3 regions of the Paenibacillus sp. JCM 18996 genome follow, and region 3 is predicted to be linked to each of the others. Evidence: predicted binding sites of a transcription regulator. Region 3 holds the regulator's gene; each other region holds the start of a gene.

Region 1 (5,608 bases), 180 kb from region 3:
CGATGTGCGTTCGCCGTAAATTCCCGTTTCCCGGTAATACTGCAGGTAAGCCTCGCTGTATTCCATGACTTGGTCCTCCGTCTTAACCGTCAGCAGCAGGTCGCCCGCTCTCACTTTAACGCCGCCGTTGCCGCCCGCATAAAGCTCCCAGCCTCCGTCGATCGCCACTACTCCAAGGTCCTTGATCACGGATTCGGCGCAGTTTCGGGGACATCCGGATACAGCCAATTTCACCTTGGCCGGCGTATTCAACCGCTCAAACCGCTTCTCGAGCCGTATTCCCATACCCATGGAATCGGCGGTGCCGAACCTGCAGTAGTCTTCGCCCACACAGGTTTTCACGGTGCGCAGCGCCTTGCCGTACGCGTATCCGGAAGGCATACCGAGATCCTCCCACACCGCTGTAAGATCCTCTTTCTTTACTCCCAGCAAGTCAATCCTCTGCCCCCCTGTAAACTTCACCGTCGGAATATTGTACTTCTCCGCCACCTCGGCGATCCGCTTGAGCTCGGAAGGGTTCGTGACACCCCCGTAGATACGGGGAACTACGGAATAAGTGCCGTCCTTCTGAATATTGGCGTGCATCCGCTCATTGACGAAGCGGGATGTCCTGTCGTCCTTGTATGTTTCAGGAGAAACCATGCCCAGGTAGTAATTGATTGCAGGACGGCATTTGGAACAGCCTTCTTCTTTCTTCCACCCGAGTACATTCATCACTTCTCTGACATGCGACAGCTCCTTCGTCCGGATCGCTTCCACAATTTCCTCACGCGACAGATCCGTGCAGCCGCACATCGTTTCCTTCACCGATTGCTTAAATCCGTCTCCGAGCGCGGCCGCCAGCAGTTCGCTGACAAGCGGCTTACAGCCTCCGCAGGACCGGGAAGCGGACGTGCAGTTTCTGACCTCTTCCACCGAAGATAATCCCTGGTCCTTGATTGCGGAACAGATCGTTCCCTTGCTGACTCCGTTGCAGCCGCAGATGATCGCATCATCCGGCAAACCGGCCGCATTCGAACCTCCCGCGCTCCCTGCCGCTCCGTCCTGAAGAATGGACGTTTTCTCCATACCGGCGACATCCGTGCCGCTGCGGATCATTTGCATCAGTCGCGTACTGTCCGAGGTATCGCCGAAAAGGACCGCCCCGATGATTTTGTTATCCTTGATCACTACTTTTTTATAAATGCCGCTGAATTCATCGTGCACGCGAATCGCTTTGGTTCCCTCCCTGTCGTTGAATTGTCCTCCGGAGAACACATCCACGCCGGATACCTTTAGTTTCGTGTAGACGATGGAGCCTTCATATGGAGCTGTTTCCGCTCCGGCCAGACGCTTCGCCAGGACGGCGCCCTGCTCGTAAAGCGGTGCTACCAGGCCATAGGCGACACCGCGGTGCTGGGCGCATTCTCCTACAGCGTAGATGTGCGGATCGCTCGTTTGCAAATAATCGTCTACGACAATTCCCGGATTCAAAGCCAAGCCTGCGCGCTTTGCCAGCTCCACATTCGGCCGGATTCCTACAGCCATCACGATTAAATCGGCCTTTGCCACGGTGCCGTCCTTAAATTTCAACCCCTCTGCCCTCTGCCCGCCGATTATTGACGCAGATTGTTTTTCCAGCAAAAAGTTCATTCCCTGCGATTCCAACGCTTCCCGGAGCATTCTCGATGCGGGCGGATCCAGCTGGCGCTCCATGATCATGTCCGTAATGTGTACGACATCGACCTGCATTCCCAGGTTGAGAAAGCCTCTGGCCGCCTCCAGCCCAAGCAGTCCGCCGCCTATGACGACCGCTTTCTTGTATTTTTTGGCCGCAGCCATCATCCGTTCGCAATCGCCTATCGTCCTGTAAGCCATTACGCCTTCCTTATCCGCACCGGGCAGTGGAAGCATGAACGGATTCGATCCCGTAGCGAGAATGAGCTTATCGTAAGATACCGTCACACCTTCCTCGCCGGTGACCGTACGGGCCTCCGTGTCAATGTCCGTCACCTTTTGCCCTGTATACAGCCGTATCCCGTTGGCCTCGTACCATTCATAGGGATGAATCACGATGTCGTCTACTTTGGAATCCCCGACAAGCACATGGGAGAGCAGAATCCGGTTGTAATTGGGATGCGGCTCCGCCCCGAAAACCGTAATCTCATATTTGTGCGGCGCAAGCTTCACCAGATGCTCGATCGTATTCATGCCTGCCATACCGTTGCCGATGAGAACCAATTTTTCTTTGTTTGCCATGATGAATTCCTCCCTTTATAGGTAACGATGTCAGACAACAGCTTTCGAATCCTGCCCGAGAGAACCGTCTTTTAAAATACCTTCGCCCGCCTGTTTCACCTTTCCCCCTTCGCCGATCCAGGCACGCTTCCACTTCACCTGGGCAACAGCTACTATAAACACTGACAGCAGCGCAATCCCGCTAAGGATCATAAAACCTGAGGAAAAGCTGCCCGTGGCGAGCTTCAGGTTGCCCAGGATTTTGGGCAGAAAGTAGCCTCCCAGCCCTCCTGCGGCTCCCACAATTCCCGTCACAATCCCGATTTGTTCGCCAAAACGCTGAGGCACGAGCTGGAACACCGAGCCGTTGCCCATTCCGAGGCACATCATCGCGATAAAGAGCATAACCGTCGTGTAAGTCATATTCGGCAAGGTGGAAATTCCGGCCATCATGACGCATACCACCGCATAGAGCACGATCAGCATCCGGATTCCGCCCAATTTATCGGACAGCCAGCCTCCCACCGGCCTGAAAAAGCTCCCCGCGATGATGCACAAAGTAGCGAAATCCGCCGCTTTAACCGGAGACAGCCCATACTGGGTATTGAAAAAGATCGTCAAATAATTGGACATCCCCACAAATCCTCCAAAGGTGACGCTGTATAGAATGCAGAAGAGCCAGGAATCCTTTTGCCTCAGGACATTCGCGTAATCCTTCATTTTCTTGGGGGCCGGTTGGTTAGGACTGTCTTGGGCCAGCAATGTAAAAGCGACCAGCGTCAAAACGATCGGAATCATAGCCAGACCAAAAACAACATGCCAGCTGCCGTAGTGCTCAGCGATCCGGTTGGCGAACAAGGTCGCCAGAATCGTTCCGCTGTTGCCCGCTCCGGCAATCCCCATTGCCAAGCCCTGATACTGCGGCGGATACCATCGGCTTGCCAACGGAAGCGCAGCGGCAAAGCTGGCGCCGGCTATTCCCAAAAGCAGGGCCACCGCATAAAGCCCGGACATGGTGTTGGCGAACTGCCAGCCCAATATGAGCGGCAGCAAAGTCAAACTCAATCCGATTTGCCCAGTCCGTTTAGGACCTATGGCGTCTGTCAAGTAACCTAACACAAGCCTCAGGATAGAACCGCCCAGAATTGGAAGAGCGACAAGATTAGCCTTTTGGGCCGCATCCAAATGAAATTCATTCGCTATAATGACGGCCAAAGGCCCCAGCAGCACCCATACCATAAAGCTCAGGTCGAAATATAAGAACGCGCTGAACAAAGACCCTTTGTGACCGCTTTGCAGAAAGCCTTTACTCTCCATCTCCACTCTCTCCTTTATCTTTTAGTTAACAAAAAAAGCCCTCACGCGTGAATAAAACTCACACAATTAGGCTTCGTTGCCCGAAAAATGACACGCCGGTGTGCCAATATCGTTTATAACAGTTGTGGTCACGATTGTTGTGACACTTTTATTATATGTGCGCATCATGTTTATGTCAATAAATATAACATAAATTTTGATTGCAAATAATATAAATTGATTTCAATTGACAAAAAGAAGCCTTATGTTACTATTATTTGTAGAAAAATTAACATCTACTGTTATGCTTCTTCAACAGGCCGTGTCTTCCCGCACCAAATCTTTTGTTGGGGGTTATTATATGCTTCAATCTTTAGTACTTATCGATGATTTAGCGGTAACCCGGCTCCAGACCGTGTCTTCCCGTTCGTCCGGGAAGCAGCCGCCCACCGCGGATTATTCGCCGAAAGCGAAATTAAGCCATTTGGGGTATCGTATTCATATGGTTACTTCCTATAAAGAGATCAACCTGCATCTTCACAAAGCGGACGCCGCTATTCTTTCCGTACCGGCACAGCATATTTCCGGATGGAGGCAGAAAATTCAGGAGAACGGAAGAGTCCCCATCCTTTGGTGGTGTGACGAATGGACCTATGTTCCCGGAGAGTGCACGTTGGATACGGATATTGACGGCATGCTGTCCCCGGGTATGAGTCCCGCCGATATTCACTGCGCCCTGATGCTTTCTTTCAATCACTATTTTCAGCGTTCGGAGTGGAGGCAGGAACGGGAGCAGCTTTTATCGAAGCTGGAAGAACGGAAATGGATCGAGCAGGCCAAGCGGATTCTTAGCGAAATCAAGAAAATTCCCGAAGCCGAAGCTTACGAATTTTTACGCAAACAGGCTATGAATGAAAGAAAACGTATCGTCGATGTGGCAGCCTCTATTGTGAAGGTGTACCAGCTGCTGCAGGATCAGAAAAAAGGAGGGTACAGATCATGATTTCACTGCTCAAAGAAGTTGGGAGAGGCAAGCGCGGGGCGAGGGATTTGACCTATGAGGAAGCTCTGCAGGCTGCCGAGTCGATCTTGACCGGAACGGCAACCCCTGTACAGATAGGGGCTTTCCTTGCAGCCGAACGGATTAAAATGGAATCGGTTGAGGAGATCAGGGCGTTTATAGACACCTACCGCTCGCATTCCAAGCAGTTTCCCGTCAAAGGAAGCTTTGACTCTGCTGGACCGTACGACGGCCGAAACCGTTCTTTTATGGCTACACTGGCCAGTTCTTTTGTGCTTTCGACTTCTGGGGTACCTGCAGTGCTGCACGGCAGCCCCTCTCTCCCCCCCAAGTGGGGTGTCACTTTTGTGGATGTGCTTCATGAGATGGGAATTGAAACCGGGCGGCTATCGCAAGAAACGTGGATTAAGGCCGCTGGGCAATCCGGCTTTCTATTCGTTCCTACGGAACAATGGTGTCCGCCGCTAGCGTCAATCAGGCCCGTCAGAATCGAGATGGGACTGCGCACCGTGTATAACAGTGTAGAGAAGCTGCTTCGCCCGACGGATGCGCATTTTATGGCTGTCGGAGTGTTTCACGGAACCGTATTTGAAAAAATGGCCAGAATGCTGATCGAGCTCGGTGTGCAGAAAGGGATTATTATTCAGGGAATGGAAGGTTCGGAAGACCTTGCCGTAGATCGAAAGACCCGCACCTATCTCGTTCATGACGGAACCAGCGAGCTTTTTATCATTGACCCGGAGCTCTTGGAGCTGGATGCCGATTGCCCGGAAAAAGAGTGGACCGCACAGGAGCAGGCAGCCGTTACGCTGTCGGTCCTCCGCGGGGAAGCGGAGACGCCTTTTATGAATATGGTGCTGCTTAACAGTGCCGTACGGCTGTGGATTGCGGGCAAAGCGAACTCCATCGAGGAAGGCGCGTATAAGGCGCGGCATATTTTGGCGGAGGGGTTGGCCCTTGAGAAATATAACCGTTGGACGGAGAGTCTGAAGGAGCAGATTATGCAAAAGCCTTAGAATGGAGCCGCCGTTTCCCGGGCCGGGTACGGCGGTTTGTCTTTATGGAAACAACATT
Region 2 (5,608 bases), 470 kb from region 3:
AGATGGTCAAAAAGTTGGGAGAAACTGCCATGACGGCTGAACAAATGAAACTCCGCAGCCAGCTGATTATGGCTTCCACAGATTATATCAACAACTTTGATGCAGCCGCCAGGACCGTCCAGGACAAAAGCTTGAATCCTGTCGATATCGATAAAAACATGCTTTATCTATACAATGAATCTCAAATGCTTAAGGATAATATTTTCGGTCTGGTTGATCAATTTTACGTCAGGTTCTCGAATGAAGCGGACCAGGCTAAAGCGACCTTGCACCAAACCTCCGCGAACACCTCCAGGGCTATGCTTTGGGCCTCTGTCATTGCCCTCTTGTTCGCCGCAGTCATCGGGTACATTCTGCTTCGTTCCTTGCTCGGCCCTATTCTGAAACTTCAGCATGCGGTAGGGTTCATGGCGGAGGGAGATCTCCGGCATACACTGAATGAAACGCGTAAAGACGAGCTTGGGGATTTAAGCAGGGGGTTTGACAGAATGACCGGAAACGTCAGAGCCATGCTCGGGAACCTGCAGGGAATTGCCCTGTCACTGTCCCGCTCCTCCCTCGACTTCCAATCATCGTCATCAGTCACCGCCCATGCCAACGCGGACATTCTGAAAGCTATTGAGGATATCGCCGTCGGTGCCGACAATCAGGCGTCCGCTGCGGAACAAAGCGCCAGTATCCTGAACGAGTTGGAGGACAAAATCTCGGACATCGCCAAATATACGGACATCATGAAGGAAACAGGCACCCAGGCGAACCAGAAGACCCGTATAGGCTATGAAGCCGTGAACTCCCTGAAACAGTCGTCGGAGCTGTCCGAAGACATGCTGAACAAGGTGTATACTTCACTGGAAACGTTAAGCGCGAGCTCCGTTAGAATCGGGAAAATCGTAAATACGATTACCGAAATCTCAAACCAGACCAACGTGCTGGCTTTAAACGCCGCAATAGAAGCGGCCAGGGCGGGAGCGCATGGCAAAGGCTTCGCCGTTATTGCGGACGAAGTGAGGCATTTGTCCACGCAGACAAACCAGTCCTCCAAGGATATTTCAGTTATGATCCACACCCTGCAGCAGCAGATGGAGAAAGTGCAAAGCCAGATGAGGCTGGCCAGGGAAACGCTTCAGTCCCAAAGCTCGAAGGTGGAGGAGTCCCATCACTCCTTCGATTCCATCCGGGAATCGATACAGCTCATTTCTTCCCAGATCGAACAGATTTACACGAAAGTAGACCAGGCTACGGCAAGCAGCGCCATATTGGCAAAGTCCGCACAGACCGTCTCCGCCACCGCGATTGAGACTGCGGCCGGCGTCCAGGAAGTGAACTCCGCCTCCTTCCAGCAGGATGAGGCCATTCGCGCAATTGCCGCTCAGGCCGCCGACATGAACACATTGGCCCAGAATTTATTCATGGAAATAAACCGTTTCCGGATCGAAGACGCCGCTCCGTCTGAAGACACCCCTCCTTACTCTCCCGACCAAGGAGGCAAGACTGAGGAAGGACATGCGACGCAGCAGCCGGATAAAACGGACAGCAAAGAGACGGACGGCAAAAGCGATGAAAAACAAGCGAAGCCAGAAAAAGAGCCCGTGCTGGTGTAAAGCGAATAACCAGCTGTCAGGCGGAATGAACGAAAAGCCATAATAAGGGGCTGTCCGATATGCGGGAATATCCGTTTAAGGGCAGCTTCTATTTGATTTGATTTGATTTTCAAGTTAAATTGTTTTGGGTAATTATCTTTTAGTAATATCTGTATGTTTGAAAATCCTTTCCCGTCGGCCGCATGTACATAAACCCGTCAAACAATTTTCATACAATGAACATATTTATTGTGAAAAAAATCACATACTCGGCATAAAATATAGAAAGGGAGCCTTCCATTATGGACAAGTACGGAAAACAGGAAAAACGGTTGATCCTTCTGTGCGCGGTCGTCGCTTTCGTTATGCTTCTGTCTCTCGCGAGCCATTTTTTTCATTAAAGTAATCCGTGTGCAGCACTTGTAACCCACGAACAACCAAAGGAGTGATTTTATTCATGTTCAATCAAGACCCGGCAACATACAGCAGAATGCTGACTTCTTTGACTTTGGGCTTTCATATCATTTTCGCCACAATCGGGGTGGGTGTGCCTCTCATGGTGGCATTGGCTGAATGGGTCGGAATCCATAAAAAAGATCCCCACTATATTCTGCTAGCCCGCCGCTGGGCCCGTGGATTCGTGATTACCGTCGCCGTCGGCGTCGTCACGGGCACATGTATAGGGATCCAGCTAAGCCTGCTCTGGCCAAGCTTCATGCAGATAGCCGGCCAATCCATTGCGCTGCCGCTTTTTATGGAGACGTTCGCGTTCTTCTTTGAAGCCATCTTCCTGGGTATCTATCTCTATACTTGGGACAGGTTCGGCAATCCGCTCAAGCATTTTTTATTGGTCATCCCCGTCGTGATCGGATCTTCCGCATCCGCATTTTTCATTACGACCGTCAACGCATTTATGAATACACCTCAGGGCTTTACTCTCGCGGGCCGCACAATTACGAACATTCAGCCTTTAACGGCTATGTTTAACCCCGCCACTCCCAGCAAAGTGGCTCACGTACTGTCCTCCGCTTACATGACGAGCGCATTCGTGCTGGCATCCATCGCGGCTTACTCCCTGCTCAAGAACCGTACGCATGTGTACTACCGCAAAGCTTTGAGGTTCACGATGGTGTCCGCCCTCGTGTTCTCGGTGACTACGGCATTCGTCGGCGATTTGTCCGGCAAGTTCCTTGCGGTCTATCAACCGGAGAAGCTGGCTGCGGCGGAATGGCATTTTGAAACGGTGGAGAAAGCCCCGCTGCTGATCGGCGGCGTGCTAACCCATGACAATGAAGTGAAATTCGCGATTAAAATTCCTTTTGCTTTAAGCATCTTGGCGCATGGGAACCCGGCCGCCGAAGTTAAGGGCCTCGACCAGATCGCCAAGGAGAACACTCCTCCGCTGTTTATCCATTATTTGTTCGATGCCATGGTCGGGATCGGCATTCTGCTGAGCCTCGTCAGCCTCATGTTCGTCGTGTCTTCCACCTTGCGCAGATGGAATCCTTACAACCGCATTCTGCTGCGGCTGATTGTCGCCAGCGGACCGCTTGCGCTGCTTGCCATTGAATTCGGCTGGATCTTCGCCGAGGTGGGCCGTCAGCCGTGGATTCTGAGAGGTTACATGAAAACAGCCGAGGGAGCGACGACCTCGGGCCATGTCGGGCTGACGCTCATCATGTTCCTTCTTTTATATATCGTGCTTGGTTGGACCTCCGCCAGAGTACTGAGAAAAATGTTTCGCAACAATACCGCAGAGGACGAGCTGATAGCAAAAGGGATCGAAGGAGGGCCTGCCCATGTATGAGCTGCTTGGCGTTACCACTCTTTGGATATTTTTGTACGGCTATCTGATTGTCGCATCAATAGATTTTGGCGCCGGCTTTTTCAGCTACTACAGCTTAAAAACAGGCAAAAACCACATTATCCAGAAAATTATCGAACGTTATTTATCCCCGGTGTGGGAGGTGACCAATGTCTTTCTGGTGTTCTTCTTTGTCGGACTGGTCGGTTTTTTCCCGGATGCGGCTTATTACTACGGCACGGCGCTGCTTATCCCCGGCAGCATTGCGATTGTGCTTTTGGCCATCAGGGGCTCATACTACGCCTTCAGCACATACGGCACCAGGCATACGCCGATCTACTTGTTTCTTTACGGGGCGACCGGGCTGCTGATTCCGGCTTCTTTGTCCACGGTTTTAACGATTTCCGAAGGAGGTTATATTACCAAAACGGGCGGGAACGTCATACTTTTGTATGAAAAATTGTTCACGAGCGCTTACTCCTGGTCCGTCGTCCTGCTGGCCATCGTGAGTGTCCTGTACATTTCCTCCGCTTTTCTCACTTATTACGCCGATAAGGCCAAGGATAAGGATGCGCTTGAGCTGGTACGGGGCTATATGCTGTGGTGGAGCTCGCCTACCATCCTCGCTTCCCTGCTCGTATTTTTCGCCATAAGCCGGCACAATCCCGAACACTTCAACAACATGGTGCGCCTGTCCTGGATGTTCGTCCTGTCGTTCCTCTGCTTTCTGGCCGCCGTGTACTTCGTTTGGCAGCGAAAGCGGTACGGCTTCGCGTTTTTCATGATCATGCTGCAGTTTGCCTTCGCCTTCTTCGGGTACGGGGCGTCTCACCTGCCTTACATTCTTTACCCGTACATTTCGTTATATGAAAATTTCACCAACGATACGATGGCGCTGGCCTTGGTGGTGGCATTTATTGCCGGGCTGCTCCTGCTCATACCTTCACTGTATCTCCTCATGCGGCTTTTCCTGTTCGACGCCGCCTATGTGCAGGGAAAAATCAAGAAAGGATGATCCAGCCATGGAGTTTTTTCTGCTTATGATCGCCCCGCCCCTTGTCGTAATGCTGGCCGTTGTCGGGCTTTTCGTATGGGGGACGCTGACTAAGGACAACATTCGTTAACGGGCGTGCGTTCTTCCAATGCGCGTTGCGGTGCTGCACGGCGGGTTGCCGCACCCCACGCTTCCCTCCGGCAAAAGCAAAACCAGCATCCCAAATGGGCTGCTGGCCACGGTATGACGGTTATAGATTATTCAAAGTATACTGCTTGCCCGGTTCTAGCCGACTCGTAGATCGCTTCAAGAATTTCGGAAACGACGCAAGCCTGCTCTGCCGTTACAACCGGCTCTTTGTCATTCTCGATGGCGTCGATCCAAAGTCTCATTTCCAGATCCGAATCTCTTTCCGCCTTGCCGCCTTCAAAGAAAGCCACTCCGCCGGAGTTTAGCGCGATGTTGGTAGTATACATGCGGCTGTGCTTCTCGCCGTTGATTCTAAGGCCGTCTTCCATATCGGCTCCGCCTTCCGTACCGGAAAGCGTACACTTGGCTTCTTTCACATCAAGCGTATTCAATGCCCAAGAGGATTCAAGGACAATAGTTGCGCCGTTCTGCATAGTGATCATGCCGAAAGCGGAATCTTCCACTGTGAATTTTGCCGGATCCCAAGGGCCCCAAGCATTGGCAGCGTTTTCTTTACCGGACAATTTATGGAACGTAGTTCCAAGGACGGCCTTGGGCTTGTAGTTGTTCATCATCCACAATGTCAAGTCCAATGCGTGGGTTCCGATATCGATCAGCGGGCCTCCGCCTTGCTTCTCTTCATCCAGGAACACGCCCCAAGTAGGAACTGCACGGCGGCGGATCGCGTGGGCTTTGGCATAGTAAATTTCGCCAAGCTCTCCTTCGGAGCAAATCTTATGTAGATGTTGGCTGTCGGGACGGAAACGGTTGTTGTAGCCGACAGTCAGCTTCTTGCCTGTGCGCTTCGCCGTCTCCACCATACGGCGCGCGTCATCGGCTGTTTTGGCCATTGGCTTCTCGCACATAACGTGCTTGCCGGATTCGAGAGCGGCAATGGTAACTTCCGCGTGGGAATCGTTTGGCGTACACACATGGATGATATCCAGTGTTTTATCTTCAAGCAGTTCAGTGTAATCGCTGTAGACTTTCGCTTCGGGCGTCCCATATTTTGCAGCCGCTTCCTGCGCTCTCTCCATGACA
Region 3 (5,608 bases):
GATTTTTTCTTCGTCCATGGTGAGGTACTCACCGCCCCGGTACACCCAGGCGCCGTCGATGCAGACATCGGTCACATCCTTCGAGAGCGCGGAGTAAACGATGTGGGAAATGTAATCCGTCCGCGGGAAAAAATGCGGCTGGTCCACGTCAATCGCGATAAAGTCCGCCTTACAGCCTTCCTCCAGAGTCCCGACACCGTCAAGCCAAAGCGATTTAGCCCCATTTACCGTACCCAGCGCCAGTGCTTGAAACGCGGGTACGGCTGTCGGATCGCCGGAGACCCCTTTGTGAAGCAGGGCCGCAAGCCTTATTTCCTCCAGCATATCCAGATTGTTGTTGCTGGCGGAGCTGTCGGTGCCCAAGGAAACGAGCACTCCCGCTTTGAGCAGCTCGGGCACTCTCGCGATGCCGCTGGCCAATTTCAGGTTGCTGCCGGGGTTGTGCGACACATGCACGTTGTGTCTGGCCAGCGTGTCGATTTCCTCATCGTTCAAGTGAACGGCATGCGCCACAAGTGTGGGTCTGGTGAACACTCCCAGCTTTTCAAGATGGGCCACCGGCCTTAAGCCGTATTGCTCGACACTTGCCGCCACTTCCTTGACAGTTTCGGACATATGCGTATGGATCGGCAGGTCCAGGTCATGGGCAGCCTGCACAAAACGCTCAATGTAGTCAGGAGGACACGTATACGGGGCGTGCGGAGCCATCATCGTGGATATGCGTCCGTCCGCCTTCCCGTTCCAGTCCTTGGCAAATTGTACGGCTTCCCTGAGCTTGGCGTCCTGCACGTCCGCAGGGCACAATCCGATTACCCCCCGGGCGAGCACGGCGCGCATACCGGACTGTTCCACCACCGCGGCCACTTCGTCCATGTGGTCGTACATGTCGACGAAAGTGGTTGTCCCGAACTTCAGCATTTCCAGAACCGAGAGGCTTGTGCCCCAGTACACGTCTTTCGCCGTGAATTTGCCTTCAATCGGCCACATCTTCTCTTCCAGCCATACCTGCAGCGCCAGATCGTCCGCATACCCCCGCAGATAAGACATGGCGGCATGGCCGTGCGTATTGACCAGACCGGGCATATACAGCTTACGTTCTCCGTCGATGATTTCATCATACTGCTCGAGTGGAAGAGGTGCTTCCGGGCCTATGTAAGCGATGCGGCTCCCATCTATGACCATGCAGCCCTGGACTACCGGTCGAAGCTCGTTTAATGTTACAAAAATTCCGTTTTTGATGATTTTCTTCGCCAAAGTTGCAGCCTCCCGGGTATAAAAAAGTCTCCAGTTGATCGAGCTTCAATTTCAGAGTACAACTTCGTACGGACAAAATCAAGAAAACGTAAACTGCCGCGTTACGGACGCTCTTACATAGGCTGACTTAATTATACTTATGCGGAATAAAACTTCCGTTTGAATTTTATTTAAACCGCCAGTCACGGCTGCAAACCAAAAATTTCAAGCTGAAAAGCGAAGCCAAGCGCAATTACGCAAAAATCGCCAACCGTCTGAAAAGCTGTCAGGCAGCGGCGATCTGTTAATTTTATGTTGCCCGTTTAATCCAGGTAATACGCCAAGCTCTGCAGCTCCGTAGTGAAGTCCGCATGGTGAATTCTCACTTCGCCCGGTACCTTCAGAATGATCGGGGCAAAGCTGAGAATAGCCTCAATCCCTGCCTGCACAAACTGGTTGGCCACCACTTGGGCTTCGTCGGCGGGCACGGTAATGATTCCGATGCGGACTTTCATTTCCCTGATGGTAGAAGCGAGTTCTTCCATCGGCTGCACCTGCAGCTGGTTTATGACTTCCCCGATTTTTGTGGGAAACGAATCGAATACGGCGACAATCTTCATTTGATCGTTCAAATATGCATTGTAATTGCACAAAGCCCTGCCGAGATTGCCCGCCCCTACCAGAGCGACGGGAATGTGCCGGTCGAGCTTCAGAATGTGCCGGATTTTCTCGATCAAATAAGCGACCTCGTACCCGATGCCCTTCTTGCCGAACTCCCCGAAATAGGCCAGATCCTTGCGGATTTGCGCCGGATTCAAGTCCAGCTTATGCCCCAGGTCCTGAGAGGAGACGGTGGTAATGTTTTTCATGCTGAGCTCGTTCAAATAACGCAGGTAAATGGGCAGCCTGCGCACGACCGCCTCAGAGATTTTTAACGATTTCACGATGTTCCTCCCCCATCCAATCCCTGATTCTCGGCACCAAACCGGCTGTCGGCATATGCTCGATCTTGGGCCCCGGGAGAGAATACAAGAAATATCGCCCGTACTGCGTTTCTATGACCCGTGTATCGTAAATGATGACGATGCCTTTGTCCTTGGCGGTGCGCACGAGGCGCCCGAATCCCTGTTTGAACCTGATCACCGCTTGGGGCACGGAAAGCTTCATGAAAGGATTTTGATTGTTCTTCTTTACAATTTCGCTCTTCGCTTCGGTCAGAGGATGGTTAGGCGGCTGGAACGGCAGCCTGACAATAGCAAGGCAGCTCAGCGCTTCACCGGGAATATCGACCCCCTCCCAGAAGGAGCTGGTTCCCAGCAGGACGCTCGATACGCTGCTCTGGAACAATCTTGTCAGCTTGCTGCGGTTGCCGCTGTCCACTCCTTGTCCCAGTACGCCGATGCCGTAAGGCTTCAGGGCGTCCTTGAGCCCCGGGTAAGTCTGCTTTAACATCCGGTTGGAGGTAAACAGCACCAGCATCCGGCCTTTGGTCTCGATAGCCACCTCCGTGAGGGATTGAACCAGGCGCTCGACAAAAATGCTTTCCCCCTGAGGTCCCTTTATGTTCGGAAAATCCCTGGGTATGCATACCAAAGCCTGCTCCCTGTAATTAAAAGGGGATGGCAGCTGCAGCGTGACCAGCTTGTCCGATTTGCCGCCGCTCCCGACGCCCAGTTGTTCGCTTGCATACTGGAACGATTTATCTACGGAAAGCGTAGCCGAGGTCATAACGATTGATTCTTTCACGTCAAAGAAGAGCTGTTTGAGCATCGGGCTTACATCGCTGGGCACGCTGGTCAGCATCAGAGACTTGCTCTTGCCGTACGGATTGGCTTCCAGCCAGTACACATACTCCGGATCCGGCATAGTCATAAAAAAATGAAGCGCCTCCCTGTGCCGGTACAGCTGCTTAACGTTGCCCCCGAGATCCGTAATCAGTCCTTGCACATCCAGCCCGTCTCCCGCTTCCTTGATCTGCAGCAGCAGCTTCTCCAGCTGTTTGACGGTTTCGCCCATGGCAATGAAAATATTGTCTTCCATCCCTTGCAGCTGCGGCCAATGGGAAGGAGTCTGGTCTTTCTTTATTCTGAGCAGGAACTGGCCTTCGCCCTGCAAGGGATCGCTTCTGGAAGAAACCAGCGCAAACAGCTGCTCGCTTAACGCATCCCACTCTTCCTTGATTTTGACCAGCTTGGGGTAAATGTCATCGATCATGGCCTGCCACTTGGAGGCGTTCTCGTCATCGCTTGATTCGAGCTTGTAGCTAAGCTGCGGCAGCTGCCCCGAATGGCTGTCCTTGAACAGCCAGGTGAGCGTGCTGGCCAAGCCTCCGTAATACAGCTCCAGGCCGAGATGCTTGCTTGCCACTTCCTCAAAATGGTGGGCTTCATCGATCACCAGATGCTGATAAGGGGGCAGCAGGCGGTTTTCCGCCTTTGTGTCCGTAAACAGCATGGAATGGTTGGTGATGACGATATCCGCCGTATTCGCGTCGTTCTTGGCGCGGTGGTAGAAGCACTTTTTAAACCACGGACAAGAACGGTTCAGGCAAGATTCTGAATCGGACGCCACAGTGTGCCAGAAAGAAGCGCCCTTGTTGTTAAAATGCAGCTCTTCCTCGTCGCCGCGCTTGGTCTCGCTGAGCCATACGAGCATTTGCCCCGCGGTAATCCTGTCTTCCTTGCCGTACTCCAAATCCTGGAGATTGATTTTGTTCTCAAATTTGCGGAGGCACAGATAGTGGCTGCGCCCCTTGATGACCGCCGCTTTGAACGGGACGGGAAAAATGTCGTGAAGCAGCGGTACATCGCGCTCCCTCAGCTGTTCCTGGAGATTGATCGTGTGAGTGCTGACCAATACCTTTCTGTCGTGCTTCAAGCCGTAATACAAGGAAGGTATCAAATATCCGAGCGATTTGCCCGTTCCGGTCCCGGCTTCCACCATCAGGTGCTTTCCTTCCTCGTAGCTGTCTTCAACCGCCTGAATCATTTGCTCCTGCGACTCCCGGTTTTCATAAACCGCAAACTTATTCTGCAGCGTCTGCTTCAGCTGTCCGAAAAATTCCGGAAAGGGCGCGGAAAGCTGCTGCAGGTCATCTTCGTCGCGAAGCGAGTCCTCGTCGCCCCAGTCATCCACATTGATGGCGAACTGCCGGTGATACCGGTGATTGTCCGTGTCCAGGCTCGTATGCAACTCGCGGTGGATCCTTATCTCGTTGATAAACCAGCCGAAATCCGAACCGTCCCCTTCAAAGATGGCAGAGAGCCGCTGCACGGTGAGAAGAGGCAAAGTGTTCAATCTTTCAAGGCAGCGAAGCCACAGCAGAGCCGTTGCCTCAGCGTCGCTGTCCGCTTGGTGCGGGCGGTCGTGGGGAATATCGAGAGACTGGCAGACCAGTCCCAGCTGCAGGCTCGGCAAAGAGGGAAACAGCACGCGCAGCGCATCCATCGTATCCAGTATTCTGCCGCTAAACGGCATGTAACCGCTGTTCTCCAAGCTTTTTTGCAGAAAAGAGAGATCGAATCCCACATTGTGGGCCACCAAAGCGCAATCGTGGATGAGAGGCACTATTCGCGACATAACCTCGTCCGGAGATGGCGCGTCCTTCACCATCTCATCGTCGATTCCCGTCAACTCCGTGATCATGGCAGGGATCGGAATCCCCGGATTCACGAGGGAGCCATACTTGTTCACGATTTGATTGTCTTCTATAATAACCAGGCCGACCTGGGTAATTTCATCAGCAGGCTGACTGCCTGTAGTTTCAAAATCGATCACTGCGTATTTCATCGTTATTTGTTTCAATCCCTTCTTCCCTCTGCCTCCATTTTAACAGATATTTGTGAAAAAAGGGACAAGATTGTTAAAGCCGCCTCCTTCGTATTGCCGAAGCGGCGGCCGTCCATTTTAAACCAAAGGGCTCAGGATTCCAGCATGGCGAGTAAAGGCTCGACACTTCCGGGGTCCGTTTCGTACGCTTTTTTGAAATATTCGTAAGCTTCGTCAAGATTGTTGTTGTAGAGTTGAATGCAGCCCATCGCATTGTAGGAAATGGCCTTGATTTTCACGTGATTGGTCAAGGAAAGAATAAATTGAAAATGCCTATACGATTCACCGTAATTGCCGGTCCGTAAATACCCCAAAGCTAGGTATACTCTCGCCAGCAAAAATTCGGGCTGAGACTTGGTGACCGCCTCGAACTCGTCTATCGCCCGGTCGTACATCAATAGCTGATAATACCCTTGTCCCCTCTGAAAACCCTCCGTCCGCACCCATTCGCTGTCGGTCTCCGCGCCGGGTTCAATGTCCGCGCCGATCACTTTGCCCATTTTTTCTTCGAACCGCAGCCATTCTTCCACGAAGGTATCGCTCATTT

What was found. The regulator Rex, encoded in region 3, represses fermentation and respiration genes when NADH is low (regulators of the CRP and FNR family bind a similar motif). The targets are predictions, from matches to a motif close to TTGTGAAATATTTCACAA.
Region 1: a site for Rex is predicted at 3,792-3,809, ahead of ACZ5N7_RS08095 (nitrate/nitrite transporter). Genes of this name have one in related genera too.
Region 2: a site for Rex is predicted at 1,830-1,847, ahead of ACZ5N7_RS09550 (cytochrome ubiquinol oxidase subunit I). Genes of this name have one in related genera too.

What each region holds. Positions count from the first base shown of each region.
Region 1 covers NZ_AP043884.1:1,619,915-1,625,522, forward strand. The annotation lists gene nirB (nitrite reductase large subunit NirB) at 1-2,238, opposite strand, end outside; gene ACZ5N7_RS08095 (nitrate/nitrite transporter) at 2,269-3,534, opposite strand; gene ACZ5N7_RS08100 (ANTAR domain-containing response regulator) at 3,875-4,516, shown strand; gene ACZ5N7_RS08105 (anthranilate phosphoribosyltransferase) at 4,513-5,550, shown strand.
Region 2 covers NZ_AP043884.1:1,915,525-1,921,132, forward strand. The annotation lists gene ACZ5N7_RS09545 (methyl-accepting chemotaxis protein) at 1-1,601, shown strand, start outside; gene ACZ5N7_RS09550 (cytochrome ubiquinol oxidase subunit I) at 2,038-3,387, shown strand; gene ACZ5N7_RS09555 (cytochrome d ubiquinol oxidase subunit II) at 3,380-4,399, shown strand; gene cydS (cytochrome bd oxidase small subunit CydS family protein) at 4,407-4,508, shown strand; gene ACZ5N7_RS09565 (Gfo/Idh/MocA family protein) at 4,636-5,608, opposite strand, start outside.
Region 3 covers NZ_AP043884.1:1,443,524-1,449,131, forward strand. The annotation lists gene ACZ5N7_RS07060 (amidohydrolase) at 1-1,254, opposite strand, end outside; gene ACZ5N7_RS07065 (redox-sensing transcriptional repressor Rex) at 1,557-2,177, opposite strand; gene dinG (ATP-dependent DNA helicase DinG) at 2,155-5,022, opposite strand; gene ACZ5N7_RS07075 (tetratricopeptide repeat protein) at 5,154-5,608, opposite strand, start outside.